2 linked regions of the Saccharicrinis fermentans DSM 9555 = JCM 21142 genome follow. The protein of the gene in region 1 interacts with the protein of each later gene in a pairwise test. Links are inferred from orthologs where the notes say so. Each region holds a gene or a part of one and is shown on either strand. Other genes may lie near its edges.

Evidence for each region.
Region 2: the proteins of CYTFE_RS0115665 (region 1) and ftsA interact in binary tests that used the Escherichia coli proteins (3 or more experiments, as listed by UniProt). The link is inferred for Saccharicrinis fermentans DSM 9555 = JCM 21142 from one-to-one orthologs.

Annotation. Positions count from the first base shown.
Region 1 is NZ_KI912107.1:3,846,702-3,863,768, reverse strand. The notes cover bases 8,661-11,583. They hold CYTFE_RS0115665 (rod shape-determining protein), read left to right. Parts: upstream 8,661-9,572; coding sequence 9,573-10,595; downstream 10,596-11,583. Other genes in these bases: mreC (rod shape-determining protein MreC), read left to right, coding at 10,796-11,583; purH (bifunctional phosphoribosylaminoimidazolecarboxamide formyltransferase/IMP cyclohydrolase), read left to right, coding at 8,661-9,557. Also shown: replication restart helicase PriA, read right to left, coding at 1-371; CYTFE_RS0115710 (DMT family transporter), read left to right, coding at 610-1,503; CYTFE_RS0115705 (YkgJ family cysteine cluster protein), read left to right, coding at 1,490-1,981; type IX secretion system protein PorQ, read left to right, coding at 2,182-3,207; cmk ((d)CMP kinase), read left to right, coding at 3,587-4,291; CYTFE_RS0115690 (4-hydroxy-3-methylbut-2-enyl diphosphate reductase), read left to right, coding at 4,382-5,263; pfkA (6-phosphofructokinase), read left to right, coding at 5,269-6,252; CYTFE_RS0115675 (ABC transporter permease), read right to left, coding at 6,504-7,757; more of purH, read left to right, coding at 7,968-8,660; more of mreC, read left to right, coding at 11,584-11,623; rod shape-determining protein MreD, read left to right, coding at 11,620-12,138; mrdA (penicillin-binding protein 2), read left to right, coding at 12,151-13,995; rod shape-determining protein RodA, read left to right, coding at 13,982-15,400; CYTFE_RS0115640 (KamA family radical SAM protein), read left to right, coding at 15,942-17,067. UniProt on the Escherichia coli protein: Forms membrane-associated dynamic filaments that are essential for cell shape determination. Acts by regulating cell wall synthesis and cell elongation, and thus cell shape.
Region 2 is NZ_KI912107.1:3,632,430-3,649,405, reverse strand. The notes cover bases 199-3,030. They hold ftsA (cell division protein FtsA), read left to right. Parts: upstream 199-857; coding sequence 858-2,204; downstream 2,205-3,030. Other genes in these bases: ftsZ (cell division protein FtsZ), read left to right, coding at 2,315-3,030; CYTFE_RS0114805 (cell division protein FtsQ/DivIB), read left to right, coding at 199-853. Also shown: more of CYTFE_RS0114805, read left to right, coding at 143-198; more of ftsZ, read left to right, coding at 3,031-3,811; CYTFE_RS0114790 (GatB/YqeY domain-containing protein), read left to right, coding at 3,846-4,292; CYTFE_RS0114785 (ligand-binding sensor domain-containing protein), read left to right, coding at 5,270-8,365; CYTFE_RS28860 (cellulase family glycosylhydrolase), read left to right, coding at 8,588-11,515; CYTFE_RS26750 (glycoside hydrolase family 9 protein), read left to right, coding at 11,862-14,801; CYTFE_RS30850 (glycoside hydrolase family 48 protein), read left to right, coding at 14,930-16,976. UniProt on the Escherichia coli protein: Essential cell division protein that assists in the assembly of the Z ring. May serve as the principal membrane anchor for the Z ring.

The sequences.
Region 1 (17,067 bases):
GCAACCCAGTTTGAATTGTAGTGCACTTTGGTTTCGCTTTCCAACTTAAGCCCTGAAGGTAAAGCTGCTTTATACACCTCTCCTAGAGTGCACATATAGTATTCAGCTATCCATTTCCAAAAATGCAATTGTGTTTCAGATACTACCGGCGCATTGTCAAGTATCGATATAATTTGCTTGGTTTCGTATGCTTCTGGTTTTTGGTCGTGCAAGGCGTACACAATGCCTGAATAATATTTCTTTTTGCCAAAAGGAACAACCACGCGCATACCAATTTCCACCATGTTTATCCATTCTTCCGGAACCTCGTAGGTGAATAAGCGGTGCAAGGGTAGTGGTAATATAATATCTGTGTAATATGTGGTCTCCATATAAAAAAGAAAATTCTCACAAATGTATAGAAATTTTAGCTGTTGAAGGTATCTGCCGGCGAGGAAAAAGATCATTTGTGAAAACTTCAAAAGCAAGATCGTTATCAAATTTAAAATCGCTAGGGGTAAGTACAAGTTTTCTACATGCCTTTTTTCGCATTAAGTAAGGGTAACATCTGATGAAACGTTTATTTATCTGGTTAAAATGTCTATTTTTGCGCTTCAATTTTTGTGGTCTATGTCAAAAGTAAGTACAGCATCTGTTCTATATATTATTGGATCTATGATTTTTTGGGCCTTTTCCTTTGTGTGGGTAAAGGTGGCTTATGAATCCTTTGAACCTGTTTCTACCGTTCTTATTAGGTTAATTATCAGTTCGGGTCTGTTGTTTTTATTTTTGCTGCTTACTGGAAAGATGGCTGCCATTAAAAAAGAAGATTATAAGCTTATTTTATTGCTGTCTTTTTTTGAGCCTTTTATGTATTTTATGGGGGAGAGCTTTGGTATGCAGTTGGTGTCCAGTACCCTGGCTGCTGTTATCGTATCTACGATTCCTTTGTTTGCCACCCTTTTTGCTTTTCTGTTTTTGCGAGAAAGGATAACTGTATGGGCTATATTGGGAATGGCTATTTCTTTTTTAGGTGTGGGAACCATGATATTTGAAAATGGATTTGAACTGAATGCCTCTTTGCTTGGTATCATGCTGATGTTTGTGGCTGTATTGTCTACTATAGGTTATTCGTTGACGTTGAAGAAGTTAGCGCATAGGTATACGGCGGTTAATATCATAGCATATCAGAATTTTTTGGGGATATTTATGTTTTTGCCCTTTTATTTTTTGTGGGAGCATGAAAATTTGATGCGTTCCACTCTTTCTGCTGATTCTTGGTTAGCTATTGTACAGCTGGCAGTTTTTGCTTCTTCGCTGGCTTTTATCTTTTTTACAAAGGCCTTAAAAGTGTTGGGGGTAGCCAAATCGAATATGTTTATTAACCTGATTCCTGTTTTTACGGCTGTCTTTGCCTGGTGGTTGCGGGACGATGTGTTGGATGGGCAGAAGGCTGTGGGTATTGTGATTGTGGTAAGTGGACTGTTTGTGGCACAAATTAAAAGAATAAATGATGAGGCTTGATTTGGAGCGGTACAAAGAATTGGCCCATAATAAAGCCAAAGAAAATAAAGCCTTTGTTACACGGTTGCGTAAGAAAAAGCCTAAGACGCTGGATGGTACTGTTCTGGATGCCCATGTGGAGGTGTTTGAGCGCTTGGATTGTTTGGACTGTGCCAACTGTTGTCAAACAATTAGTCCTATTGTTACCGATCGTGATATCGATCGAATGGCTAAACACCTAAAGATGAAACGGCCTGCATTGATTGATCAGTATTTTGAATTAGATGAGGATCATGATTATGTTTTTAAAGAAACCCCGTGCCCCTTTTTAATGAATGATAATTATTGTATGATCTATGAAGTGCGGCCACGAGCTTGTCGGGAGTACCCCCATACAGATCGAAAGCGTTTTTATCAGATATTGAACCTTACTTATCGAAACTCTTTTGTATGTCCGGCTGTTTATGAAGTGTTGGAGACCATGAAAAGGGTCTATTAGAAGATATGTATGTGAGCCTATGTTTTTCATTATTGCATAAGGTAGCATTGTGGTGATTGGAGATGCGTGATGTTTTAAAGCCTGCTTGTTGCCGGTTTTCAATGCATAAGCGGTCTTAAACTTCTATCTGTTTGTGTTTCATAAGCACTAAAACTTTATATTTGTCGTTTTCAAGGTTAGTAAGGAATAAGTAAATATATATGCAAAAGTATTTATACATTATAATGTGGTTGGGAATAGCTCAAACAATTGGGGCGCAGCGAGGAGGAGAAAGTACATATGATTTTTTGAATTTGACCAATTCGGCTCGTGTGGCTGCATTGGGCGGTGCTAATGTTTCTATTCCTGATGATGATATTAATATGGCCTATCATAACCCAGCTTTGCTACAAAAGGAGATGGATGGAGCCTTGGTGTTGAATTATGTGCCTTATATGACCGGAATTAATTATGGTTATGTGGGTTTTGCCAGACATTTCAAAGAGGTGGGTACCTTTAGTTTAGGTATTCACAATGTTAATTATGGCGATTTTCAAAGAACCAACAACGAGGGGGAAGATATGGGGATAGCTAGTGCTGCCGAATATTCCTTTAATATGACTTATGCCCGTCAGTTGTCACCTGCTTTTTCTATGGGTTTGACTGTGAAGCCTGTGTATTCAAAGTTAGATGTGTATAGTTCGTTGGGGATTGCAGCTGATTTTGGGGTGCACTATAACCTGTCTGATAAACATTTCTCCATGGGGCTGGTGTTGAAAAATGTGGGATCACAAATCTCTTCCTATGACCAAATACAGGAGGACATGCCCTCTGACTTGCAGATTGGATTTACTAAAAAATTGGAACATGCACCTTTTCGTTTTTCATTAACCTTGCAAAGTCTTTTGAATTGGGATTTGACCTATAGTCCTTATGATGCAGAGAATTCGAATAACTCTGGTTTTGTGGACAATACCGAGGATGCCGGCTTTGGCGACAAGGCCTTGCGTCATATGGTGGTGGGTGTGGAATTTATGCCTTCCAAGAGCTTTCACGTTGATTTTGGTTATAATTATCGGAGAAGACAGGAGCTAGGGTTTGAGAATCGTATGTCAACGGCAGGGTTGTCCTGGGGATTTGGTTTCCGGGTATACAAGTTTTTGTTTTCTTACGGATCGGCTCGTTATCATTTGGGTGGTGCTTCCAATCATTTTTCGGTATCGACTAAGTTGTCAAATTTCAGATAGGACTGTCATAATTCTTTTTTATTACTACACATACTGTGCTTGAGGGATTGATACAGGTGAGTCTCCACGCCTATGAAATGGTGCCATGCATTCAAAGAGTGATTCTCATATATATCAGCTATCAATAAACGACCGCAGGGTAGACCAGAACAATAGCTGTGTCCGGCGGTGGAGAGAGGTTTTGAGATGGCGAGTTGTGGAGTTGTCGTAGTTGTTTAAGTTGTGGAGTTGGTGTAGTTGTTTAAGTTGATGAGTTGTGTTTCTCAGAGATAGTGATCTATTGTTCTAAACTTTCTCGCGTTTTTTTCGGCTTTAATTTCAGAAATTTGTACCATCAGTACACAAAAATAGTATTTTTACGGGCTCAAATATTTTATTAATGACTGATACGAACTCAAAAGTGGTAATTGCCATTGATGGTTATTCCTCGTGCGGAAAGAGTACTGTGGCCAAAGACCTAGCTAAATTGTTGAATATCATTTTTATCGATTCAGGAGCCATGTACCGCTGCGTTACTCTCTATGCATTGGAGAATAATATTATTAAAGGAGGGGGTATAGACGAGGATTTGTTACAAAAAGTCTTGAGTGAGATCACCATCTCTTTTAAGTTTGATGCCCAAACGAAAGCCAACGATACTTATCTAAACGGTAAGTTAGTAGAAGATAAAATTAGAGGTTTGGATGTGAGTAATCATGTGAGTGCAATAAGCGCCTTGGGATTTGTGAGGAAAAAAATGGTTGAACTACAACAAAAGATGGGTGAAACCGATAGCATTGTAATGGACGGACGCGACATTGGTACCGTGGTTTTTCCCCATGCTGATTTGAAGTTGTTTATGACAGCCTCGCCGCACATAAGAGCAGAACGTCGGTTTAAAGAATATAAGGAAAAAAATGAGCGCATTAGCTTTGAAGAAGTATTGGAAAATGTAAGAAAACGTGATCATATTGACGAAACACGCAAGGAAAGCCCATTGAGAAAAGCAGCGGATGCGATTGTATTGGACAATGGAGAGATGAGCAAAGAAGAGCAACTCGATTTTATTGTTCGGGAACTAAGAAATAGAAAGTTGATTCAGTGAGGATGGTGCATATATGTTAAAAAGGATTCGTCGAGGATTTCTAACTTTTGTGCACAGCACCTTTCATAGCGTAAAAAAAATATCCATAAAATGTCATCTTTACACATCGAAATTGATCCTGCTTCAGGTTTTTGCTTTGGAGTTGTAAAAGCGGTAGAAGCAGCGGAAACAGCGTTGGAAAATAATGATATCCTTTATTGTTTGGGGGATATTGTTCATAATAACATGGAGGTGGAGAGACTCGAAAAGAGAGGGTTGAGATCGATAGCTGATATTGCTTTGCAAAGTAAGGTAAGTAAAAAAGTGCTGATAAGGGCACATGGTGAGCCTCCTGCTACTTATCAAAAGGCCAAGGATCTGGGCCTTCAACTGATTGATGCCACTTGCCCCGTTGTATTGAAACTTCAAAAGAGAATTAAAAACTCATGGATGGAGTTGAAAGAAAAGAATGGTCAGGTAGTTATTTATGGTAAGGCAGGTCATGCCGAAGTGGTTGGTCTGCTTGGACAAACAGAAAACGAAGCTATTGTAATAGAATCGATGGACGAGATTGAAAAAATCGACCTTAGCAAGGCGACACATTTGTATGCGCAAACAACCAAGAGCATTGATGAGTTTAAGCGTATCTCAAGCTATCTGAAAGAAAACATCAGTGCTCAGGTCGAGTTTAAGTCATATGATACCGTTTGCCGGCAAGTGGCCGGTCGACTACCAAAGCTCGTGCTTTTTGCCCAAAAGCATGATGTAATGGTTTTTGTGGGCGGAAAGAAAAGTAGTAATGCTAGGATGCTTTTTGCTAAATGTCTGGAGGCGAATCGCTGTTCGTATTTTGTGAGTGACGTGGATGAATTGAAAAAAGAATGGTTTAGTCCTGCTATAAGATCTGTTGGCATTAGCGGCGCTACCTCTACGCCCCCTTGGTTAATGGAAAATGTAGCCCGACAAATTAAAATGATAACAAAAGACAAATAAACTTTATGGGACAAGTTACAAAAGTGGGAGTGTTGACCTCGGGAGGGGATGCTCCGGGAATGAATGCTGCTGTTAGGGCAGTCGTGAGAGCTGCCATATTTAATAAGCTTAAAGTGGTGGGCATTAAACAAGGGTATCATGGCATGATTCAGGATAGAATGGAGCCAATGACTTCCAAGTCGGTAAGTAATATTATTCATCAGGGCGGTACTATTTTAAAATCGGCACGGAGCGAAGGGTTTAGAACACCCGAAGGTCGTAAAAAAGCCTTTGAGAATTTGAAAAAGAGTGGTGTGGATGGCCTGGTGGTGATTGGTGGTGATGGAACATTTACCGGAGCCCGTATCTTTAGTCAGGAATATAATATTCCTATTGTTGGTATTCCTGGAACCATTGATAATGATCTTTTTGGCACGGATTATACCATTGGTTATGATACAGCTTTGAATACGGTTGTTCAAGCCGTGGATAAAATTAGGGATACAGCCAGTGCACATAGCCGACTCTTTTTTATTGAGGTGATGGGGCGTGATGCTGGTTTTTTGGCGCTTCGTAGTGGTATTGCCTCAGGAGCAGAGGCTATTTTGGTTCCTGAGATAGATACCGATTTTAAACAGTTGTATACCTTTTTAGAAAAGGGATTTAATAAGGATAAGAGCAGTAGCATTGTTTTGGTGGCAGAAGGAGAGAAAATTAGCGGAGGTGCTATTCATGTGGCCGAAAGGGTGCAGAAGGAATATCCCGATTATGATACCCGCGTTACCATCCTGGGACATATACAGCGTGGAGGATCACCAACGGCCTTTGATAGAGTGACTGCAAGTCGTATGGGGGTTTCGGCCATTGAAGCACTGGTTGATGACCAAAAAAGTATTATGATTGGATTGGTGAATAAAGAAATTACCCATATTCCTTTTAATCAGGCCTTGAAAAATAAAAAGAAACTGAACCCTTCTTTGGTGGAGTTGACTAGTATATTGTCCATCTAATCCGGAAAATATATTGCGGATCTTTGTGTTCTATAAATACATAGTGGCTGCAAGAAAACTACTATTTTTTGTCTTTGATAAGAAAGCTTCAAAGACAAGGCTTTCGATATTTTTGAAACCAAGGAGTTTACTGATTGTAAATGACTGTTTCAAAAATGAGAATAACGCAGTATTTGGAGTTTTCTTGGAAAGACTACATAAGAAATCTTCCGGAGACACAGGCTTGTCGCCAGAAGGTTTCTTGTATATAATCAATTGTTGATGGCGTCCACCGGATTTAATTTACTGGCGCTATTGGATGGTATATATCCGGATATAATGCCCAGGAATATGGATATAAACAAAGCGCGAAAGATATTCCAAAAAGTGAGTGGTATGCTTAAGTCAAAGAGAGAGTTGGCTATCTGTATGATGATAAAGATTAGGGCCAGGCCTGTGGTTCCTCCCAGGAGACTGAGAAAGATGCTTTCAAATAGAAACTGCCATAAGATAAATCTTCGTTTGGCACCCAAGGCTTTTTGAATCCCTATGATACGTGTTCGTTCTTTTACCGATACAAACATGATATTGGCAATTCCAAATCCCCCCACTAATATGGCAAAGAATCCAATAAAACCACCCGCGATATTTAATATGCCAAATAAGTCGTCAAATTGTTTTTGGATAATGCTCATTCGATTGAGGGCAAAGGTATTGCCCTGCTGGGGTTTTATTTTTCTCTCGGCCCGCAATATACCTTCCAATTCACTCATTAAGTCTTCTGTGTTAACCCTCTCTTTGGCCTTGACTACAATAAATGGTTGAACGCGCTCACTGCGTATGTTAAAAATATTTTTGGCATACTGTATGGGTATGATAATGTTGGTGTCTAGGCTATTGCCAAAGATGTCTTTTCCTTGTCTAAGGATGACACCCACTACCGTTAACTGCCTGCCCGCCATCTTTATCCGCTTGCCAATGGGATCTGTGTCCTGGAATAGTTCATCTGCAATATCAGCACCAATAATTGTAATGTTACTTCCTTTACTGGATTCAAAAGAGGTGAAATAGCGTCCGCGGCTGATCTCAAAATTCCAGTTTTGATCAAAGCTATTGCTTACTCCAAGAACTTGGACCTTGTCGAAGGAATTAGCTTCAAAAATTATTTTCTTTTGTGCCGATATGGCAAATGTGGAAGAAGCGGCCAGTTGCGAATGACGCTCAATCACCTTTTGCTCATTGAGTGTGGGCAAGGGACGGTTCATATAACGCCACCATGGGTATTCTGTTTCGCCTTCCGGAGGTGTCCATGGCCATTTTTGCACGTAAACCACATTGTCGCCCAGTGATTGAATGCTATCCCGGATGCGACTTTCCAGATAATCTATTAAAGTAAATACCGAAATGATGGAGAATATGCCAATGGTAACCCCACTTAAAGTTAGAATTGTTCTAAGCTTGTTTGAAGTGAGTGCATTCCATGCAAAAAGTAAGCTCTCCTTTATAAATTTAAATACGATTATCATATCACCTTTTCTTATTCACCATAAAACTATCAAGAAAATTAATTACTACCTTGATAAATGTGCTTATTTTCTTAATTTTGCCCGAAGTGAAGCATTTTTACGTATTTATTTGTGTAACAAAACATATAAAGAAGACGTATCTATAGTTTCTACTTGAAAAATGCTTCGATTCAACATTAAAAATTTTCAATATCGTATAATATTTAAAAAATGAGTAGCTCAAAAAGAATAAAATCAGCGCTTATTTCTGTTTTTCATAAAGATGGATTAGACGAAATCATTCAAACGTTGGATAAGCTTGGTGTTCAATTATACAGTACCGGTGGTACTAAAACTTTTATCGAAGATTTAGGTGTTGAAGTAACCGCAGTTGAAGATATTACAGGGTATCCATCTATTTTGGGTGGAAGGGTGAAGACTTTGCACCCAAAAGTTTTTGGAGGTATTTTAGCTCGTAGAGATAATGATTCAGATAAAAATCAACTCAATGAATTTGATATTCCAGAGTTGGATTTGATTATTGTTGATTTGTATCCGTTTGAAGCTACTGTTGCATCGGGAGCAGCAGAACAGGATATCATCGAAAAAATTGATATAGGTGGTATTTCACTGATAAGGGCCGCAGCCAAAAATTTTAAAGATGTTGTAATAGTGCCATCAAAAGCACAGTATGACATGTTGGCTAAAGTATTAAAAGAAAATGATGGCGTTACAACGCTTGAGGAACGAAAAGCTTTTGCAGGGGCAGCCTTTGCAGTCTCTTCGCATTACGATTCGGCCATCTTTAATTACTTTAATCCCGATGCCGAAGATATGGAACGTATTAGCTTGAACGATGGTGAAGTTCTTCGGTATGGAGAAAACCCTCATCAGAAAGCTACTGTTTATAAATATAATAATACAAAAGAGGGCGCTTCGCTTGCCAATGCCAAGGTATTACAAGGAAAGGCGCTGTCGTATAATAACATGCTTGATGCAGATGCTGCATGGAAAGCTGCCAGCGATGCTTATCACTCCGTAAGTAATATTGAGCATAAGCAGGCTGTTGCAGTGGTGAAACACCTTAACCCTTGTGGTCTGGCTGTAACCCATGACATTACCAAGTCTTTGGAGTTGGCATGGGCAGGTGACCCAATCAGTGCTTTTGGTGGTATTATTTGTTTCACCGGAACAGTGACAGGGGCAATCGCTCAGTGGTTCTCAAAACGATTTGTTGAAATTATTATTGCGCCTGAGTTCACCGGCGAGGCATTGGAAGTCTTTGCAAAGAAAAAGAACCTGCGCCTGTTGCAGACACCTATCAAAAATGAAGTGACTGGAGAAAAACTGATTCGCTCTGTGAGTGGAGGTATTCTGGTTCAGGATGAAGATGAAGGTGTGGATACTGATTTTAAAAATGTAACGAAACTGGCCTTTGATGCTACTAAAATGGAACTGGCTAAGTTTGGTATTACCGCATGTAAGCACTTGAAGAGTAATGCAATTGCTATTGTTACCGAAGACGAAGATGGTTCTTTTTGGTTGACAGGAGCAGGGATGGGGCAGCCTAACCGTTTGGATAGTTTGCGTCACCTAACCATACCTCGCTTTAACTTGAAGGAAGGTGTTAAAATAGAAAACTCAGTAGTGATATCTGATGCATTTTTCCCATTTCGCGATAGCATAGAAGCGGCTAATGAATACAACGTTAAATATATCGTGGAGCCTGGAGGTAGTATCAGGGATGAGGAAGTCATTGAAGCATGTAATGAATTTGGAATAGCGATGCTATTCACAGGAAAACGTCATTTTAAACATTAAATAAATCCAAACCCAATGGGATTCTTTTCTTTTTTATCTCAGGAGCTTGCCATGGATCTTGGTACGGCCAATACAATCATCATTCACAATGATAAAATTGTGGTGGATGAACCTTCAATAGTAGCACTTGACCGCAGAACTGACAAGTTAATGGCGATCGGTGAGAAGGCGCGCCAGATGCATGGTAAAACACATGATAATATATATACTATCAGACCTTTACGAGATGGAGTGATTGCCGACTTTAATGCTGCTGAGCAGATGATTAGAGGGATGATAAAATTGATTAATACATCTTCCCGCTTATTTGCCCCCTCCTTAACCATGGTTATTTGTATTCCTTCGGGAAGTACAGAGGTGGAGATCCGGGCGGTAAGGGACTCTGGTGAACACGCCGGTGGCCGTGAGGTTTATATGATTTATGAGCCGATGGCAGCTGCTTTGGGTATTGGACTTGATGTGGAAGCGCCACAGGGTAATATGGTGGTAGATATAGGTGGTGGTACAACCGAAATTGCAGTTATCTCCTTGGGAGGAATTGTAACCAATAAGTCTATACGCATTGCCGGGGACGACCTAACCGCCGATATCATGGAGTATATGCGTCGTCAGCATAATATTAAAGTGGGTGAAAGAACGGCCGAAGAGATTAAAATTCATGTGGGATCTGCTTTGCCGGAATTGGAAGAGCCTCCAACGGACTATATTGTTCAGGGGCCTAACCAGATGACTGCATTGCCCATTGAGGTACCTGTGTCGTATCAGGAAATCTCCCATTGCCTGGAGAAATCTATCTCAAAAATTGAGACGGCCATCTTGAGTGCGCTGGAGCAAACACCTCCTGAACTGTATTCTGACATTGTGAATAATGGAATCTACTTAGCTGGTGGAGGTGCCTTATTGAGAGGTTTGGATAAAAGGTTGACGGATAAAATTAATATCCCATTCCATATTTCTGAAAATCCGCTGCATGCTGTTGCCAGAGGAACAGGAATTGCCCTGAAGAATAGACATAAATTCTCATTCTTGATGAGATAAGTTTTTTATAAAAGTATAGTATAACCCGGTTTGGAATGGAATTTTCGAACCGGGTTTTGTATTTTCATACAATAAATAGGATTTTATTGGGGTAATTCAATATGCTTATTAACAAAAAAAACTAACTTTATCGGACTTAAATCGTAGCAAATAATTAAAAGCAAGCAATTGCCTTAAAAATCGGAAAATATTACAACTGAATGAGAAATTTTTTAAGGTTTATACTAAAGCATCATTTTACATTTCTTTTTATACTACTGGAGTTTGTCGCTTTTGTTCTTGTTGTTTCGTATAATCAGAATCAACGTGCTTTGTACTTGAGTTCCTCATCTCGAATAGCTGGAGGTCTTTTTGAAAAGGTAGATAATGTGGAACAGTATTTTGCCCTTAAAGAGATTAACCAAGAACTGTCAAATGAAAATGCTTTTTTACGTAGTCAAATGCCAACTTCTTTTAGGCAGTCCAATGATTACTTTTCAATGGTAGGTGATAGCGCCTCCATGCACCAATATAAATATAGAGCATGTAAAGTAGTGAATAATACTGTTCGAAAGCATTTTAATTATGTGACCTTGAATAAGGGTACTAAGGATGGTATTAAACCAGATATGGGCGTGTTGTGTAATAGAGGTATCGTTGGTATCGTTATAAAATGTAACGATCATTACAGTACGGCACTATCGGTTCTTAACCCTCGGCTCAAAGTGTCTGCAAAGCTCAAAGGCTCTGATTTTTTTGGTTCGGTTAGTTGGGATACCAAATCTATATTGTTTGCTACATTGGACGAGATTCCGGAACATGCCAATGTGAGTTTGGGAGATCAGGTGATTACAAGTGGTTATTCTTCCACTTTTCCTGAGGGTATCCTGATTGGTACCGTGGATGAAGTGTTACATCCGGATGGTGAGAGTTTTTATAAAATTAAAGTGAAGTTGAGTACCGATTTTGCTAAACTGAGTTATGTGGAAGTGGTGGAGAATATTCTTCAGGAACAACAACAGCAATTGGAGGAGGATACAAAATTATGATTAGTCTGATACCAAGATATATATTTAACTTTTTGTTTTTTGTGTTGCTTCAGGTTCTTATCCTGAACAAGATGGAATTCTCGGGTTATTTGAATCCTTATTTATATGTTATTTTTATTTTGACACTGCCCTTTGAAACTCCAGGGTGGTTATTGTTGATGCTGGCCGGCTTATTGGGTTTGAGTATTGATGTCTTCTCTAATACCATGGGGATGCATATGGCTGCGTCGTTGTTTATGGCCTTTTTACGACCCTTTATATTAGTGCGCTTTGCACCACGAGAGAATTATGAACCCGGAACGCTCCCTTTGCCTTCGTATTATGGTTTTGGTTGGTTTTTTAAGTATGCTGCTATTTTGGTTTTTATTCATCACCTTTTTTATTTTGTAGTGGAATCTTTTTCCATAGAAAATTTTGTGACGATCATGGTTAAAACAGCAGGAAGTACGTTGTTCACACTTATAATAATGGGGGTTACCCTGTTGTTTACGTATCAAAAAAAACGAAGAATTTAAAGGAATTGTAACGTGGAAAATTTAAGTAGAAGAACCATAGTTATTGCCCTTATCTTTTTGTTCATTGGTGTTACCTTTGTCATTAAGCTATTTATTCTTCAGGTATATGATCCTTCCTATAAGTTCTCGGCAGAAAGTAATACCCGACGGGAGATCATTAACTTTCCAGCTCGTGGTTTAATTTATGATAGAAATGGAAAACTGGTTGTTTCGAACCAGGCTGATTATGACCTGATGGTTGTGCCCCGAGAACTTAAGCCTATTGATTCACTGGACTTCTGTAGGGCGTTGGAGATTGAAATGGAGGATCTCAGAGCTTTGTTTCATGATATGAGAAGTAAGCTAAAAAATAAAAAGATATCCTGGATAAAACCTTCCATCTTTTATAAACAGCTGTCGGCTAAACAATATGGCTATCTGCAAGAGAAACTTTATAAGTTTGATGGTTTCTTTGTGCAACGCAGAACTTTACGTAAGTATGAGTATCCCAATGCAGCTCATATTCTGGGTTATGTGGGGGAGGTAGGTCCGCAGGATATAGAACGGGATGATTATTATATACGCGGTGATTATCATGGTATAAGTGGAATTGAATCTACCTATGAGAAATACCTCAGGGGTGAAAAAGGCTATAAATATGTGCTGGTAGATGTGCATGGCCGAGAAAAAGGGGCATTCAGAGATGGTGCCTATGATATTCCAGCTGTGGCCGGTAAAGATATTAAGTTGACCATTGATATCGAATTGCAAGAATATGGAGAAAAGCTGATGAATAATAAAATAGGAGCTATTGTGGCAATAGAACCCCAAACCGGTGAGTTGCTCTCTATGGTCTCGGCTCCTAGTTACGACCCTTCTTTGTTGGTGGGTAAAAAACGAGCCAGTCATTTCTCTGGTTTAAGTATGGATACGCTCAAGCCTCTTTTCAATAGAACTATCATGGGGTGGTATCCTCCCGGTTCTACTTTTAAAACGATTAATGCACTGATCGGTCTGCAGGAAGGAGTGATCACTCCTCAGACTACTTTTGAATGTCATATGGGCTATACTGTGGGTAGGTTTCATTTGGGCTGTCACCACCATACTAGTCCGCTGGATCTGAAAAATTCAATATCTCACTCTTGTAATGCCTATTATTGCCATGTTTTTCGGGATATCCTCGATAATCCTAAAAATGCCTCTGTGCAAGAAGGGTTTGAGCTCTGGAAGAATTACCTGGTTAAATTTGGCTTTGGTTACCGCTTGGGAGCTGATGTGGCAAACGAAATTCGTGGGTTTGTACCTAATAGCAAATACTATGATAAGTATTATAATAAAAGTTGGTCTTCTTTAACGGTGGTGTCTTTGGCAATTGGACAGGGAGAGCTTTTGACAACTCCTTTGCAGATGGCCAATATGGCTGCAACTTTAGCCAATAGGGGAACTTTTTATACCCCCCATGTGGTGAAGGATATTGAAAATGATACCATAGCTGCTAAGTTTAGAACAATCCGAAATACCGGTATAGATACAGTGCATTTTGAGCCGGTTATTGAAGGAATGGAGATGGCCGTATGGGGTGGGCCGGGTAGTACGGCTACCATAGCCAGGATTCCGGGCATTAGTATTTGTGGAAAAACAGGAACGGCACAGAATCCTCATGGCGAAGATCATTCCGTGTTTATTGCTTTTGCACCTAAAGAGAACCCTAAAATTGCCATAGCTGTATATGTAGAGAATGGCGGTTTTGGAGCCAGATGGGCCGCCCCTATCGCTAGTTTGATGGTGGAAAAGTACCTGAACAAGGAAATAGATCCATCCCGTAAGTGGACAGAACAACGAATGTTAGAAGGAGATTTGATTCATGATGAGAAATAATTATGATAAAAAAGCGGATTGGGTAACCATTCTTATCTACATTGTACTTGTGGCATATGGTTGGTTTAATATTTATGCCGCTAACTACAATCCAGAGAATCCGGTATTCTTTGATCCGGGTAAGGAATATGCCAAGCAATTGATCTGGATTGCCCTATCCATGATTATTATTTGGATCATCTTTATGACGGATAGTAAGTTTTATGTGGCGTTCTCCTACTTCTTATATGGTCTGTCGATTTTTCTATTGTTTACGGTTATTTTTGTGGGAAAAGAAATCAATGGTGCCAAATCGTGGTTTGAGATTGGGCCCCTTAGGTTTCAACCAGCCGAATTGGCCAAGATTGCTACGGCCCTTACTTTATCCAGAATAATGGGACGTCATGAGTTTTCGTTTGGAAAAACCAAGGAGCTTTTAAAAATATTGGGGTTGTGGGCATTGCCTGTGCTTTGTATCTTCCTGCAAAATGATACTGGTTCGGCTTTGGTCTTCTTTATCTTCGTATTGCCGTTTTATCGTGAAGGCTTATCGGGTAATATATTGGTGTTTGGACTTATTGCTGCAGTCGCTTCTGTGCTGACGCTGGTTTATCCTAATATTATTTTGTTGACACTGATTGTTTTGGGTGTGTGGGTGTTTCTGTTTTTTCAAATAGATAAGAAAATGGCCTTGAAAGGTTTGTTATTTGTAGGAGGCGGATTCTTGTTGTTGTTAACGGTGTTTTATATAGCTGGCTTGACCTTGCGCTGGGATCTGTTCGCTTTGTTCGGAATAGTGGCTTTTACCGTTTACCTGCTGTTGAGAAGTTTTGCAAAAAAAATTAAATGGATAGTTCCTGTCGTTATTTTTATGTGGGGCGCCGTTGGTGCAACTTTTTCTGCTGATTATTTTGTGAATGATGTGCTGACGGAATACCAACGAAATAGAGTATATGTGCTGCTGGGCTTTAAAGATGATCCCTTGGGTGCAGGTTACAACGTTAATCAATCGAAAATTGCCATCGGTTCTGGTGGACTTACAGGTAAAGGATATTTACAAGGTACGCAAACTAAGTTTGACTTTGTGCCGGAACAGAGTACCGATTTTATTTTTTGTACTGTGGGCGAAGAATGGGGGTATATGGGAACTTTTGCCGTGGTGTTCTTGTTCTTGTTTTTGATTTTGCGCTTAATCCTGTTAGCTGAAAAACAACATTCTGCCTTTAGTAGGATATACGGCTATTGTGTGGCTTCTATTTTCTTTTATCATTTTACCATTAATATTGGTATGACCATTGGCCTGGCTCCTGTTATTGGTATACCGCTGCCCTTTTTTAGCTATGGCGGGTCTTCGTTGTGGGGCTTTACTACTTTGTTGTTTATATTCTTAAAATTAGATACGAATAGAGCTGAACTTATCAGGTAATAGACCGTAGTGTTCATTTATTTGTAATGGCACTGCCAGTGACTGTTTGTGGTGTATAGGACATGTGTTACTGCCAATTGTCATGCTAATTTAGGAAGTGTAGTATGTAATTTCTTACATATTTTTGCTATTTTTGTCACCGATTTAAAACGAACGCCCATAACTATCTTTAATACTGATAGTTACCTTTTGTATCAATTGAAAGTTGGATGATTGCCAAATCCGTATAATTTTCGTATTTTTAGTATAATCTGTCTTTTGGGGTGTAGAGACATCTTATTTTTATGGTATGAAACGAGCATGTGAAATTTAATAATTCAATTTTTTATACTGGTGAGTGAAATACATCGTATTTAAGAACGCCGTTGAACATATTTGGTGAATAATAAATTTTCTTGGGAGTTACATGCAGCAAATGAAAATTATAAATGCATGAATAGATTTACTCTTTCCAATTGAAAGGGACAGATGGATTATCGCAATTTTTTGGGCATTTTGAGTTTGTGTTGAGAGATTAGAAACTAATAAAAACTGTGTGACAATGAGGTATCAAACTTACGCATTGCATAATTTTAAAAGTATTCCGCAAATCGAAAGATTGTCGGATGATGATTTATTGAATATTGAGGTTGTAGGAAATGTGCTTCCCTTTAAGACCAATAACTACGTTGTTAACGAGTTGATTGATTGGGATAATTTCCGCGACGATCCAATGTTTATTTTAAATTTTCCCCAGAAGGGTATGCTAGCGCCTGATGATTTTAATCACATGGCTGCTCTGATTCGCTCTGGTGCTGATAAAACTGTAATAAGACGGGAAGCAAATATTATACGGGAAAAGCTAAATCCTCATCCAGCTGGTCAGTTAGAGTATAATGTGCCAGAACTAAATGGTGAAAAGTTAAATGGTGTGCAGCATAAGTACCGGGAAACCATGTTGTTTTTTCCTTCGCAGGGACAAACTTGTCATGCATATTGTACTTTTTGCTTTAGATGGCCGCAGTTTACCAATATGGATGGAGACCTTAAGTTTTCTATGAAAGAAGCCGATTCTATTGTGGGATACTTAAAGGAGCATACCGAAATTACCGACCTGCTTATCACTGGTGGTGATCCTATGGTGATGAAAGCCAAGGCCTTTGATACATATATCTCTAAAATATTAGAGGCTGATATTGCTCATCTTAAAACGATTAGAATCGGATCTAAATCATTGAGCTTCTGGCCATACCGTTTTCTAACAGAGCCAGATGCCGATGATCTGTTGGCCGTGTTTGAACGTATCACCAAGGCTGGTAAATCCATATCTTTTATGGCACATTTTAATCATCCGCAGGAGCTTAGTACGGATGCCGTTAAAAAAGCCGTTCGTAGAATTAGAAATACCGGAGCTGTGATCAGAACCCAGTCTCCTGTTCTTAATCATATCAATGCGAGTAGCTCTGTTTGGGCTGAAATGTGGCAAAAACAAGTGGGCTTGGGAATGATACCTTATTATATGTTTATTGCCCGCGATACGGGTGCGCAAGATTATTTTGGAATTCCGGTGGTGAAAGCATGGGAAATTTTTCAGAAGGCTTATACCCAAGTAAGCGGTATTGCACGTACGGTGAGAGGACCAAGTATGTCTTGTACGCCGGGGAAAATTAGAGTGATCGGACTTGCTG
Region 2 (16,976 bases), 210 kb from region 1 along the record:
AAGCATCTATGGAATAATCGTTGATAAATAAAATTGAATTGTTTATAAAAAAGATCAGATAAATGATAGATAATTTTAATTATTCGAATATATTTAAGAGGGTTGAAGTAGGTAGAAGAAAATGATAGCTAAGGTTAAAAATATGATACTGTGGGGGTTGGTGATTGCTTACTTTCCCGTGCTCTTTGCTTTTGTTGCGAATGGTAAAAGTAAAGTGGTTTGTTCCGACATTCATGTGGTGGTAAACGACAGTATTGATGCCCGATTTGTTACCTCATCACAAATGCGTGATGTATTGTTGAAAAAATATACCAACATCCTTGGAAATAAGGTGGGAACCGTTGGATGTGATCAGATTGAACACTTTATCTTGAAACATGAAGCAGTCAGTAAGTGTGAGGCTTACTATACCATAGGAGGTCGATTGAATGTGGAATTGGAGCAAAGAAAGCCATTGTGCAGGATTTTTTCAGGACTTTCGTCCTATTATATTGATGTAGATGGTGAAAAAATGCCTCTGTTTGATAGTTATGCTGCGCATGTGTTGGTAATAAGTGGTCATGTAAATAAGTTAGATAGTTTGGATGAGGTGGTGGAATTTGCACGTTATATTAAGGCCAGTCCGTTTTGGAATGCTCAGATAGAACAGGTATATGTTGAGCAAAATGGGGAGTTCTCTTTGGCTCCTCGTGTTGGTGATCAGATTATTTATTTGGGATCGTTGGATAATTATCCGGTAAAGATGAGGAATCTTTATGCTCTGTATAGTAAAGGGTTGCATCCCAGAGAATGGAATAATTACAAAGAGATTAATTTAAAGTTTGAAGGTCAAATAATTTGTACAAAAAAATAATAGAATGAGTGATACATCCAATTTAATTGCTGCTATCGACATCGGTACCACAAAAATTGTAGCTGTTGTTGGACGGAAAACTGAAGACGGTAGGATGCACATTGTAGGTATAGAGAAAGTACCATCAACAGGTGTAAAAAGAGGGGTTGTGCTTAATATTGAGGAAACAGTAAATGCGATTAAAGATTTGGTATTTAATGTGGAAGCGAAATATGATGTTAAGCTGTACGAGGTATATGTTGGTATTGCAGGCCAGCATATTAAAAGTCTACAAAATAGAGGTTACCGTTATATAGAAACCAGTCATGAAATAACACAATATGATGTAGATCAGTTGTATAAGGATAATTTTAAGATTCCTTTGGAGGCTGGCGAAAATATTTTGCATGTTTTTGCCCAGGATTATGTGGTGGATAATGAGTCGGGGGTGAAAAATCCCATTGGTATGTCTGGTCGTCGTTTAGAGGGTAATTATCATATTGTTTTAGGAAGGGTCGCTTCGGTCAATAATATTGAGAAATGCATCAATCGCGTTGGGTTGAAGTTAAATGATTTGATACTGGAGCCGATGGCTTCGGCACGTTCGGTGCTTACTGCTGAAGAAAAAGAAGCAGGGGTGGTGCTGGTAGATATAGGTGGAGGAACCACTGATGTGGCCGTGTTTTATGACGGCGTGATCCAGCATACAGCTGTTATTCCCTTTGGAGGTAATGTGGTGACCTCCGATGTGAAAGAAGGTTGTGCTGTGTTGCAAAAACAAGCAGAGTCATTGAAGACTCAGTTTGGATCTGCTTTGGGAGATTTGGAACGTGAAGATATGGTGGTTACCATACCTGGTATTGAAGGATGGGAACCTAAAGAGATATCTTTTAAGTCACTGGCCTATATTATTCAGGCTCGGATGGAAGAGATTGTAGACTACGTGATGTATCAGATAGAGTGTTCTAAGCTTTATGATAAGCTGGGTGCTGGTATTGTGATTACCGGAGGGGGTGCTTTATTGAAAAATTTGCCTCAATTGGTTAAGTTCCGTACAGGACTGGAGGTACGTATAGGTATCCCCAATAAGTATCTGGTGGATAGTCAAATTGATGAAGTAAGCAAGCCCATCTATTCAACCAGTATTGGACTGTTGTTGAGTGCTATGGATAATCCAATAAAAAAAGTGGTCGAACAGAAGTTGTTTGATGATGATTTACAGGAGGATGAGGCGATGACAAAAAAAGCGGCTTCGCAGCCTCGAAAAGAGAAAAAACGTAGAGAAAAGCCTGAATATACAACAGGTGACCTGTTTGGTAGTTTTAAGAAAACCATTGCAGGTATATTTGATGAGAAGGATGTGGAAATGTAAATAGGGTGCTGCTGTTGGCATGTGGCTAATGGCGCAGACCTGTGCATATTATTTATCTTGTAATTATGTCTCCCTGCCTTTTTGCGGCGGGATATTTAAAAAGCAACAACATGAGTGAGGAGTTAATGAATTTCGATATACCTCAAAACCGTGATTGTATTATTAAAGTTATTGGAGTTGGAGGTGGTGGCAGCAATGCGGTAAATCACATGTTCAATCAGGGTATTAAAGATGTGAACTTTATGGTGTGTAACACTGATGAGCAAGCATTGGAAAATAGTCCTGTGCCTATTAAAATACAGCTTGGGGAGTCGCTTACAGAGGGGCGTGGAGCTGGTAATAAGCCAGAGAAAGGAAAGCAGGCTGCCATAGAGAATATTGGAGAGGTTGAAAAAGTATTGCAGGATAATACTAAAATGGTATTTATCACCGCAGGTATGGGGGGAGGAACAGGAACAGGTGCTGCTCCCATAATAGCTAAAGCGGCTAGAGATATGGGTATACTTACCGTTGGTATTGTTACCATACCATTTAAATTTGAAGGCAAATTGCGGATCAATCAGGCTTTGGATGGTATTGCTGAGATGGAGAAGAATGTGGATTCGTTGTTGGTTATCAATAATGAGAAGCTGCGCGAGATGTATGGTGACCTGAAATTATCCAATGCTTTCTCCAAAGCCGATGATGTACTATCTACTGCTGCTAGAGGGATAGCAGAAATTATTACTGTACACGGTTATATAAACGTCGACTTTGCTGATGTGGAAACAGTGATGAAGGATAGTGGAGTGGCTATCATGGGGAGTTCGTCGGCTGCAGGCGAAAACAGAGCCTTGTTGGCTATTCAGCAAGCCTTGGAATCACCACTGCTTAATAGCAATGATATTCGTGGAGCACAGAATATATTATTGAATATTACATCGGGCGTGGAAGAGATAACCATGGATGAAGTGGGTGAGGTGACTGATTTTGTGCAAGAGACGGTTGGTATGAGTGCTTCTATTATTTGGGGAACCGGATCTGATAAAAATCTGGAAGATAATGTAAGTGTCACCATTATTGCTACGGGCTTTAATACCAAAAATATTGCTGAGTTTTCGCAAAGAAATGAACCGAAAGTTCAACGTTTTGCTTTGGATGACGAGGAGGCAAAGATTGGTAAGGATGAGGAGGTGTTGGAGTTTGTGGACGATGAGCCTCAGGACCTGAATCAGGATGAACCGGAGGAGGGCGCTTCTAGGGTTATTGACTTTGACGCCATTGAAAAAGCAAAGGATGATCGTATTCATCTTTTTTATAAAGATACCGTACAAAAGAAAGTGGTAGAGGAAAGTGAAATGGATATGCCACTGGGCTACAGCCAGGGTCGAATATCTACTGGGGTGGGAGAAAGATTTTCTATTTCGCCGGAGGATATGGAAGATGACAGGTATATTGAACGTATTGAAAATGTTCCTGCCTACAAACGTAAAAAATCAAAACAGCTAGATGCCTCGGTGGAAGATGATTCTCGATATAAAGTATCTCGTTTTACAATTTCAGAGGGTAAGGATGGTAAGACCAAGATTGTACGAGATAATCCATATTTGCATGACAATGTGGATTAATCAAGGATACCGTAAATATTAAAATATATAAACAATGACATTACTTGAGCAAATAACGCAAGGTATTAAAACCGCTATGAAAGCCAAAGATAAGATTACATTAGAGGCTTTGCGCGGAATTAAAAAAGAATTGATCGAAGCTAATACTGCTTCAAGCGAAGATGTGACCGATGAGGCCGGATTGAAGATAATGCAAAAAATGGTGAAGCAACGTAAAGATGCTGCGGCTATCTATGTGGAACAAGGACGTGAAGACCTGGCTGAAAAAGAATTGGCAGAGGCTGAAGTAATTGCTCAATTTTTGCCTGAACAGATTACTGGAGCTGAACTGGAAAAACTGGTGAAGGCTATCGTAGAAAAGTCAGGTGCTACTTCCATGAAGGAGATGGGTAAAGTAATGGGTATGGCTTCCAAAGAACTGGGAGGTAAGGCCGACGGTAAAGAAATAGCCGACATGGTTAAAAAGGTGCTTCAAGCATAGTTTGACGCTATAATAATTTCGAATATAAACGCAGATCTCAGTTGAGGTTTGCGTTTTTTATTAAATAGTCTTTGTAAGAAAACTCCAAATACTGCGTTATTCTCATTTTTGAAACAGTCATTTACAATCAGTAAACTCCTTGGTTTCAAAAATATCGAAAGCCTTGTCTTTGAAGCTTTCTTATCAAAGACTGAAAAAACAGTCCTTTTCTTGCAGCCACTAAATACAAAATTTCTTTATTCCTCTTCATAAATTAAATACTAATTTAATTTATTCGTGCATATACGGCGGATCTCTACATCATGGAGAATCGAAGCTCCACGGAGCCACTTGTGAATTATCATTTGCAGGTAAAGAAGAAGTTATTCCATTGTGCATGGAAGCTAAAGTAATATAGCGGTGTTTCTGAAGTCTTTTTATCGAGATGGTAGTCTCTAATATTGGACTTTGCCAACAATCTGTTTAATTTTATTTTGTTGGCGATTTACACTGTGTTACAATTGGGCAATAGCCCAATCTCCCATTATTCATAATATACGTATATGCTTTAAGGCATTCATGATTTCGTTCCTCAATTCTGTTTCGACTCCAAGCATAGGCCATACTCTCAGTGGATTTTAATTTCAGCTGACACCCATCTTTTTTGAACTTGGTTCGGAAACTGTTTCAAAAAAAACAACCCAGTTGCTGGAGTTTTCTTGCAAAGACTATTTAAAATTCACCAATGTCATCGGTAATTATCATTAACTACTTACTCATCGCAAAGTTTGCGTCAAATTTATATTATCTCAGTTATATGTTAAAACCTAATAGCAATATCAACTTAATATGATAGATATAATTTTATCATAGCTATGGGCAATCTTATATTTAGTATGAACTCATAATATATTGAAGATTTATCGGTTGCTTGAGATTGGTATAAATCTTTTGAATAAAAATTATACTAAAAAAAATACAATATTTTAACAAAATAAATGTTAGATTTATGTAACTTATTTCATGCATTAGAATATAGTAGAAACGCAACAATTCATTATATTATTACATACACTTTTGTTATGATAATTAGTAAACTACTCACATTAGCTCTACTTTTTTTTGTATTAAGTGACATACATACGCAAATCAGGCCCATTTCATTTAATCATTTAAGTCTTCATGACGGTCTGCCTCACAACACTATTAATGATATAACTCAAGATAAACTAGGTAACATATGGATTGCTACTGATGATGGAGTTTCTTATTATAACAATAATCAGTTTAAAACATTTAAGTACAATAAACTCGATTCTAATTCAATCAGAAACAATCAGGTATTAAAATTACACATTGATAATAAAGGCAAATTATGGTTAGGAGGTAAAGTGTCGCTTGAGTTATATGATGAAATGACCGAAACCTTTCAGCATTTTTATCTACCTAACTTACCAATGCAAGAAAGAGTACATGTAATCGAAATTTACCAGCAAAATGATAGTACTTTGTTGATTGGTACTGATGGTGGAGGCTTACGTTGTTTCAATACCAATACGTATACTCAAAAAGAAGTGCTCCCTCTTGATTGTTGTGATAAAATTGGTCTCAGAGTTTCTGCTATACATATTGATGAAAAAGAAAGGATTTGGTTAGGAACTTTAGATAAAGGTTTATTTGTTTTTGACCCGAACAATAACAATATTAAAATCAAATCATTCTGCGCTAATTCTGAAATAAGAAACATTATAGCTTTTAAAAAAGATTACATATTAGTGGCAACTTATAATCAAGGATTGCTAAAAGTATGTACCCGCGACTTAACTCTAGAACCCTTTTTTAGTTCTAATGCTAATCAAGCTAGTCCCCAAAGGATATTTGACTTAGTAAGTAGTGAAAAATATTTATACATAGGGACAGATGGTGATGGTTTAATTAAATATAACTATGCAACAAAAGAAAATGAAGCATATAAAAACTATGGCACTAACACCAAATCAGTTAGTAATAATGTTATCCGTTGTATATTCAGAGATAGGGAACAAAATCTATGGTTAGGTCATTTTAACGGAGGTATTAGTTTAGCTCGAAATAAAAAATGCTTCACCAATCTAAACAACACCCCTCTAAGCAACAACTCCCTAAGTCATTCTGTTGTTACATCTTTACTAGAGGACAATGACCACAATATATGGATTGGAACGGATGGAGGAGGCCTTAACTTTATCAAAAATGGCGTTTTATACAATGCTAATAATGCAAATTCCAATAATATTATTAGCGATAAATTTCCTAAAAATATACTTGCTCTTTATCAGGACAAAAACTCTAATATCTGGCTTGGTTCATACCTACAGGGCATTTACATATATAACCCTAATGACCAGAGTATAAAAAGCTTTAATACATTATATCCTAAATTAAAACTTAGCAATAACGATATTCGATGCTTTATGCAAGATAGGTTAGACAAGTTATGGATTGGAACTAATGGAGGAGGTGTGAACATTGTTAACCTAAAAGATAAGACATTACAAATACTTAAAAAAGACACCAGCAACCTGAATAATTCATTAAGCCTAGATTGGGTTAGAACAATTTTTGAAGATGAATTAGGTTACATATGGATTGGAACAACATATGGATTAAACACATACGACCCCATAAACAAAACATTCCGCCACTATTTATATAATGAAAATGATTCTGGTTCAATATCAGGAGATATTATTTATTCCATCAATCAGGATGATGACAAACAAATTTGGATTGGTACAGAGGCCGGACTGAACAAGTACAACAGAAAAACAGATAATTTTACACACTACTCTGTAGAGGATGGTTTACCAAGCAACACTATTAACGCAATAATAAATACGCACAATAGGTATTTATGGTTAAGTACAAATAACGGTCTATCAAAATTTGGATTAAAGGATACCTCTTTTGTAAACTACAATATTACTGATGGGCTACTTTCTAACTCTTTTGTTAATGGAAGTTTTACTAGTTCGCATGATGGTAAACTATATTTTGGTTCAATTGCTGGTTTAAGCTACTTTAAACCCAAAGACATAAAGGCAGATACCATACAAATACCAACTATATTAACCGATTTCAAAATTCAGAATAGATCAATCGGTATAAAAGATACGATTAATAACAGAGTTTTATTAAACAAATCTATAACCTATACCGATACTGTAGAACTATTAAAAAAAGAAAACCTGATTACTATTAATTACAGTTCTCTTTCTTATGCTTATAATGATAAAGTTGAATATGAATATAGGCTTCTTGGGTTTTCGGATATATGGAATAATAATAAAAAAAAGAATTCCGTAACATATACAAACTTAAAAGCTGGAACTTATACTTTCCAAATTAGAGTTGTGGACAATTCCATAGAACATCCTATCCGTAATCTAACAATTATTGTCCTTCCACCTTTTTACGAAACAATTTGGTTTAAGCTAATTGCCTTAATATCTCTGATAGCGTTATTGAACTACCTGTATTTACTAAGGCTTAAAATATTAAAAAAAGAAAGGGATATACTACAATATAAATACACTATAAAAAAACAAGAGGCAGAGAAACAACAAATTTCTTTAAATGATAAAATAAATGATGCTCAAAAACAATACGAGAAAAACGAAATGGACTACAAAAGTGCACAGTTAATATCAACTACGGTGCTCTTAACACATAAAAATGAGCGGATGACTCAGGTAAAAAATAAGATAAGTACATTTTGTAAAGAGGCTGATGATCCTGCCTTAAAAGAAAATTTGAAAGAATTAATCAAAACAATAGATTCGGAATTCAAAGTAGAAGAAGATTGGGGCAGATTTGAAGAACATTTTAATAATGTACATAAAGACTTTATTAAACGTCTCAAAGAAAAATACCCTGAACTTTCCCACTCATATTTGAGACTTTGTGCTTATTTAAAACTTGATTTGTCAACGAAAGAAATTGCTTCTCTGATGAATATATCTCATCGGGGAGTTGAAAAGTCCAGATCACGTTTACGTAAAAAATTAAATTTAGCCTCTGAAATAAAATTAAACAGTTTTATAGCCAGTATTTAAATATACCCCTTTTTTATTATGGTAAAATATCAGGCCATACCTTTTGTCGCAGTTTTGTCTCACTAAAAAAAACGATTGTCGTAGTATTGTCGTAGTATTACATAACTTTCTTACAATACTTTAGGTTTATATTTGTCTTTAGATATTGCATGAAATAGACTTAGGTTTTTATGCAAAAAAGTTACAACAACATCGCATAGTAACTTTATTAAACCAATTATTATGAAACACAACTACAACTTAAAAATCATTAAATCAAGCTTCAGTATTATTATTGTTGTTCTACTTTCCTTAGGTTATTCTAATGCACAAACGCCTGTTGTGGCCAACGGAAAACTGAGTGTTTCCGGAGTAAATATGGTTAATGCAAATGGTACGCCTGTTCAACTCCGAGGCATGAGTTCACATGGGCCACAATGGTTCGGGAAATGCTATAACTTTAATAGTATTAACACTCTAACTACCGACTGGGGTATTGATATTTTTAGGTTAGCAATGTATGTTGAAGAAAACGGCTATACCACCAATCCAGACTATTGGAAACAATGGATAGATTATATGGTAGATATTTGTGAGCAACATGGAATATATTGTTTAATTGATTGGCATATATTAACACCTGGAGATCCCAATACTAATCTTGCTATAGCAAAAGATTTTTGGGACTATATGAGTAAAAAGCACAGTGGTAAAGAACATGTTATTTACGAAATTTGCAACGAACCCAATGGCATAGAATGGTCCAGAGTTAAGGAATATGCCAACGAAATCATACCTATTATTAGAGCAAATGATCCTAATACAATAATAATTGTAGGCACCCCTAATTGGTGTCAGGATGTTGATATAGCAGCAGAATCACCCATACAGGGCGACAATATTATGTATTCATTACATTTTTACGCTGGCACTCACCTATCGTGGTTAAGAGACAAAGCAATGAATGCTATCAATGCAGGCCTACCTATTTTTGTTACCGAGTTTGGCACTAGCCAAGCAAGTGGAGATGGAGGCCCCTACATAGAGGAATGCGATAAGTGGATGAGTTTCATGGAAGAAAACAAAATAAGCTGGTGCAACTGGAGTTTTTCTGACAAAGATGAAATATCTGCAGCATTAACTACCGGAGCTTGCAATTCTAATTGGAACAACACAAGTACTTCTGGAACATATATAAAACAAAAACTTCTTAGTCCCGCTGACGCATGGGCTAATACCGGAGGTAACATAGCTCCGGTAATTAACATTGAATCACCTAAAACAAATAGCTACTACGAAATTGGCGACAGCATTTTAATAACTACTACGGCGATTGATAGAGATGGGACAATTGATCATGTAACTTTTTATGCAAACAACTCAAGTATTGGAGTTAGTTCGCAGGCACCTTATACGTTAACATGGGTTCCCAATACAGCCGCACAATATAATATTAACGCTGTTATTACTGACAACGAATCTGCCCAAAATACATCTACAAACGTGGTAATCAATGTTGTAACCGAAATTATTCAGGATCCATACCCTAATGTTTTGTCACCTGCAAGTATACCCGGTACAGTATTAGCTGTTAATTTTGATACTGGAGGTGAAGGCATAGCTTACCATGATGCTGATATGGTAAATAAGGGTGTTGGAGGTATTCGCACTGAAGAAGGAGTTGATACTGAAGGAGGAGATGGAGTTGGTAACATAGGATATGTAGAAACCGAAGAATGGTTAGAATATACTGTTAACGTTATACAATCAGGAACCTACGATCTCGAAATGCGTTATGCATCAGAACCAGGCGGAGGCAAATTTCACTTAGAATTTGATGAAGTTGACAAAACTGGCCTTCTGAATGTAGGATCTTCTGGAAGCTGGGGGACTTACGCCAATATTGTATTTAAAAACATTCGTTTAAATGCCGGAATACAAGTAATGAGGATATATATAGATGCAGGCGACTTTAACTTTAGTAAATTAACATTCTCACAGGTTAGTGTGGAAGAAGTACCTGTTACAAATCTAACTTTAAGTGATTCCTTGATCAACATTGAAACTCAGCAAACCAGAACCATAACAGCAACCATTTCTCCTCAAGAAGCTACTGATAAAACTATTCGTTGGGTATCAAGTAACGAGTCTGTAGCCTCTATAGATCTTAACGGTACAGTAACTGCCTTAAGCCAAGGAGAGACTGTTATTACAGCCTACTCTTCTGCTACAAACATAAAAGACTCATGCCTTGTAATTGTTAATGCCAATAACGTTATCACGTATCTACTAAATATTAACACAAACGGAATGGGAGTAGTAAACTCCAGTCCGGCAAGTAACTCTTACCCACAAGGTACTATCGTAAAACTTATAGCAATTCCAGATACTAACTATCATTTCAATCGTTGGTCTGGCGATAGCAATTCCCTATCAGATACCATTAACATTATTATGGATACAGATAAATATGTGACCGCAATATTTACCCAAGATACCACTTTCAACGCATGTGCATTTAATACTCCGTTAGCTACACCTCTTGCATCAATTAATAAATCTTACAATAACATATATGTATTGGGTACAGGTCCAAATTTAGATAATATTACTAATTTTACGATCAATTGGGACTTAAATAACAATGGGTTATGGCAATTCTCAATAAGCACAAATAATGGAGAACCTGGTTGGTACAACAACTTAATTCCGTTGAGCATACAAAATTTCTCATCAGCAAATCCATCAATATCTCTATCAAACACCAATATAACTGGCCTTGACGGTGAATACTGGGTGACTACCGATGGAGATAACTTTGTAATGGCTCAAAAAACAGGAGTATTTACTATTTATTTTAGTAACAGTGACACTGCACCTTGTTTAAAATCAGCTTCGATAAGCAACACACCAATTAAATCAGCTTCATCACAGCTTGTTATATTCCCTAATCCAGCCAGTGATTATATAACTGTAGGAAGTGTTGAAAAAGGTAGCACAATAAGTGTCATAAATATGCGAGGACAAGTTGTTTTTAATAGAAGGGTTACTAAAAATGGGCAAGAAAGCTTTTCTATCAAACACTTAAATTCAGGTGGATACATTATTGTACTTAAAAAACCAAATGGAATGTCTGAAGCAAAGAAACTCTATATCAAATCTAATCAATAATTGCAACTATTGACAACAACTCGGTATTGATCACACTTTCAGTATTTTATTTGTGTTTTGTTTAGCATAGCCCTTCGGGGCTATGTATAAAACATCACAAACAAAAAAAACGAAAGTCTATCCAATACTAATTCAAAAGCCATCATAATTCATCCAGAAATAGAATTAATAAAGTAATGGTTATTCGTTAATAATCTAATCATAATTCACAGCACTTCAAGATAGCATTTGGTATATAAGTATTTATATCTGAGACCGTTCTTGCGTCTAATAATTTACTCAACTCTTTTTTTAACTACAACTTTAATTGCTAAAACAACGCTTAAGGTTTTTAATTCATTTAAAAATGAAACAATCATTTATTTTAATTGCATTTTTAATTTGTTGCACCTTTTCTAATTCTTTAGTAGCGCAACATAATTACGGAGAAGTTCTCCAGAAATCAATGTTTTTTTATGAGGCCCAACAAGCCGGTGAACTAAGTCCAAATAACCGCGTAACCTGGCGAGCGAATGCAGCTATAGAAGATGGTAGCGATGTTAATTTAGACTTAACTGGTGGATGGTTCGATGCAGGAGACCACGTAAAGTTCAACTTTCCTATGGCATATTCAGTTACAACATTATGTTGGGGATATCTTGAAAACAAAGACGTATATGCATCAACGAATCAAAAAGAGATATTCCTTGAGAATATTAAACACGTAACTGATTATTTGATCAAATGCCATACAGCACCTAATGAATTGTACGGTCAAATAGGTGATGGAGGCGAAGACCATAGCTATTGGGTGCCTGCCGAGGTAATTGATATCAGATCAACTCGTTTATCGTATAAAATTGATGCTGCAAATCCTGGATCTGATTTAGCTGGAGAAACGGCTGCTGCTTTGGCTGCAGCAAGTCTTGCTTTTCAAGATACTGATGCAAGTTACGCTGCTACTCTTTTAGATCATGCTAAAGAGCTTTATAGTTTTGCGGATAACTACAGAGGTAAATATACTGATGTAATTCCGGCAGGAAGCTTTTATAACTCCTGGAGTGGATATCAAGATGAGCTTTGTTGGGGGGCAATTTGGTTATATAAAGCAACAGAAGATGAAAGTTACTTATCTAAAGCTAAAACAGAGTATGCTTTACTCGGTAACCAGGGGACTACTTCAGATAAAGATTATAGCTGGACACTAGCTTGGGATAACAAGCAGTACGGATGTTATGTATTAATGGCTGCTCTAACTGGGGAAAGTGAGTACAACCAAGATGCAGAACGTCACTTAGACCAATGGTTTACAGATAGACCTAACGGAATAGGACCTAGCTTTACAGGTAGTGGTTTTCCTATCCTTGACGCATGGGGATCATTTAGATATGCTGCCAACACAGCTTTCTTACTTTTAGAACAAAGTGATAACATGACTGATGCTTCTAAACAAGCAAAGTACAGAGATAGAGCTAAAGAGCTCATTGATTATATGTTAGGTGATAATCCGCAAGATGTAAGTTATGTTATTGGTTATGGACCAAAATACCCAATGTATCCTCACCACAGAACAGCACATGCTTCGTGGTGTAGAGATGAAAGTGTACCTGTAGAAACGAGACACACTTTATATGGTGCTTTAGTTGGTGGTCATAAATCTGCCGATGATATGGATTGGACTGATGATAGAAGTGATTATGTATGGAACGAAGTTGCTACTGATTACAACTCTTTATTTACTGGTGTAGTTGCAAGATTGTGTGCTGACCATGGAGGATCTATACTTGCTGATTTCCCACAAGCTGAAACTCCCAATGGCGAATTCTTAGTTGAGGCAAAACTGAACGCTTCAGGTGATACCTTTTCAGAATATGCAATCTGGGTTCATAACAGAACAGCTTGGCCTGCCCGAATCCCTGGTAGTTTTAAATATCGTTTGTTCTTTGATATCTCAGAAGGTATTGACGCCGGTTATTCAGCATCTGACTATATTGTTTCTGCAAATGGTAGTAATGCTACATACTCAGAATTATTACCAGCTGATGCTGCTAATAGCATTTACTATGTAGAGGTTACTTATAATAGCGATCAAGTTATTTACCCTGGAGGTCAAAGTGAATCAAAACGCGAAACGCAAATCAGAGTTCGTTTACCTTATGAGGCTCCTGCTTCAGCATGGAATCCTTCTAATGACTGGTCATACGAAGGTGTTGGTTCAAGCCTTACTGGTGTTCCTAATATTCCTCTTTATGCTGATGGAGAATTGGTATATGGTAACGAGCCTGGTCCAGTTGAAGATGTTGACGTAACTGGTGTAACAATTAGCCCTAGTGCTTTAACAATTAACAAAGGTCAAACAGGAACTTTAACAGCTAGCGTATTGCCTACTAACGCAACAAATAAGAGCCTTACGTGGTCAACAAGCAACGAAGGTATTGCTACAGTAACTACTTCGGGTGTGGTAACAGCTATAGCTGAAGGTTCTGCAACAATTACTGCTACAAGTGTTGATGGTAATTTCGAAGCTGTATGTACTGTTACTGTAACAGATATAGTACTACCTACCTACACATTATCTACTGACACTCTAGGTAAAGGTTCAATTTCTATTTCTCCAACTGCCGATGTTTATGACGAAGGAACAGTTGTTACTTTAACTGCTCAGGCTGAAGCTGGATATACTTTCTCTGCATGGACTGGAGATATTACTGGTTCAGATAAAACAGTAACATTAACAATGAATAGTAACAAGTCTGTAGTAGCGAACTTTGTTCCTAATACATCTAGCGAAGGTTACACAACTATTTCAATAACATACAAGCACGATGGAGAAGGTGAATTTTATTGGGAAACTACTGATGAAATAGACTATGTAAACTCATGGAACTTAGCAACACTTGAAATAAATGGTGTTGATTTCACTAACACGTGGTCCAACTCTATGCCTGCGAAAATTGACGGAAAATATCAGATATATTATAAAGGTTCTTACGCGTGGTCACATGCAGAATTTATAAATGGTGATACAAAATCTGCTTCTGGAGCAACTAGTACTAACAAAACAGCCATTGTATCAGACATTAGTTTCTATCCGAACCCTGCTACTGATGTTGTCACTATTGACAACGTTGAGGATATGAAGTCAATTTCCATCTATTCTGTTACAGGAGCAAAAGTTGCAGAAGAGTTAACAAATAAAGCTAGCTCACTAACTATAAACGTATCTGATTTCAAATCAGGAATGTATATAATTAAAGCTCTTACTGTTGATGATACAACTATATCAAAAGTATTAATAATCCAATAATAACATTTTTTATTTGCTCGCGCTGGTGTTGCCATTTCTGACAACATCGGCTTTAATTAACACTATTAATTTATTTTAAGAACATGAAAAGACAACACATTCTCTGTTTCATTTTATTGGCAGCAAGTATGCTATCAATTAATGTAACTGCACAAAATGAGTACACGCAGCGATTTTTAGACTTGCGTGCAAAAATGAATGACCCTGATAACGGTTATTTCAGTAAAGATGGAGTGCCATATCACTCCGTAGAAACACTTATGTGTGAAGCTCCTGATTATGGACACGAAACTACTAGTGAGGCTTATTCATACTGGATTTGGATGGAAGCCATGTATGGAGGTATTACTGGGGACTGGACATACCTGAATAATGCATGGACAACCATGGAAGAAAAAGCCATTCCAACATCAGCTATGCAGCCTACTTCTAATGACTACGATCCTAGTGATCCTGCTGATTATGTTACTGAGAATCCTCTTCCAGATAATTATCCTTCTGCATTAGAGCCAAACATCCCTGTGGGTGAAGACCCTGTTTCTGCTGAATTAACAGCAGCATATGGCTCGGATGTTTATGCCATGCATTGGTTATTCGATTGTGATAACTTTTATGGTTATGGTAATATGGGAGACGGTAAAAGTACTCCAAGTTACATCAATACTTTTCAACGCGGTGAGCAAGAATCTGTTTGGGAAACAGTGCCACATCCATCTTGGGAAGATTTCTCATGGGGAGCTGACAATGCTGGTTTCTTGAGTTTATTTGTTGATGATCCAAATCCAACTAAACAGTGGAGATATACAAACGCTCCTGATGCTGATGCCAGGGCTGTACAAGCCATGTACTGGGCTGTTGAATTTGCTAAAGAACAAGGTTTAGATCCTAAAACAACTATTCCAACAGAAAAGGCTAGTAAAATGGGTGACTTTGTAAGGTTAGCCATGTTCGATAAATACTTTAAACCAATAGGGGCTCAAAATGTAAATGCTGCTGGAGCCACAGGTTACAACAGTGCACACTACTTAATGTCGTGGTATTTTGCTTGGGGTGGTCCTTTAGAAGCTAATAACTGGGCTTGGAGAATTGGTTGTAGTCATAACCACTTTGGATACCAAAATCCTGTAGCAGCTTACGCACTTAGTGAAACGGAAGAGCTTAAACCAGTAACTGCAAATGGAGCGAAAGATTGGGGTAAAAGTTTAGAGCGTCAGCTTGAATTTTATACCTGGTTACAGTCTGCCGAAGGTGGTATTGCTGGTGGTGCAACGAACTCGTTAAACGGTAATTATAGCGCATATCCTTCAGGAACAGCTACTTTTTACGGTATGGCTTACCAAGAGCATCCTGTATATCATGATCCAGGTTCAAACCAATGGTTTGGAATGCAAGCTTGGTCAATGGAAAGAATTGCCGAGTTATATTACATCGACAATAATGAAATGGCTAAAAAGCTATTAGACAAATGGGTCGCTTGGGTAAAAAGTGAAGTTAAATTAACTGATGATGGTGATTACCAAATTCCTGCTACTTTGAAATGGGAAGGTCAACCTGAAACTTGGAATCCTTCTTCTCCTGCAGAAAACACTAATTTACATGTTACGGTAACTGATTACTCACATGATGCAGGTGTTGCAGGTTGTTTGGCTAAAGCACTTACTTACTATGCAGCAGGTACTGAAAAATATGGTACGCTTGATGATGAAGCTCGTGAGTTAGCAAAACAAATTCTAGACCGTATGTGGAATAAATATTACGACGAAGATGGTTTAGGTATTACAGTAGAAGAAACTCGTAGTGATTACTCTCGTTTCTTCGAGCAAGAAGTTTATATTCCTTCTGGATACTCTGGTAAAATGGCCAATGGCGATGAAATCAAGTCTGGCGTTAAATTTATTGATATCCGTTCGGAGTACAAAAACGACCCTGCTTATGCTGATCTTAAAGCAGCATACGATGCTGGTGAAGACTACAAAGTTGCTTACCACAGATATTGGGCACAAGCAGATATCGCACTTGCTAATGCTGAGTATGGTAGATTATTTGGAGAGCAGAATGAAGTAGCGGCTACAGATCTTACTATCTCTCCATCATCATTAAACTTAGCGGTTAATAATTCTCAAACTTTAACAGCTACAGTATCTCCTGTAAATGCAACTAACAAAGACGTAATTT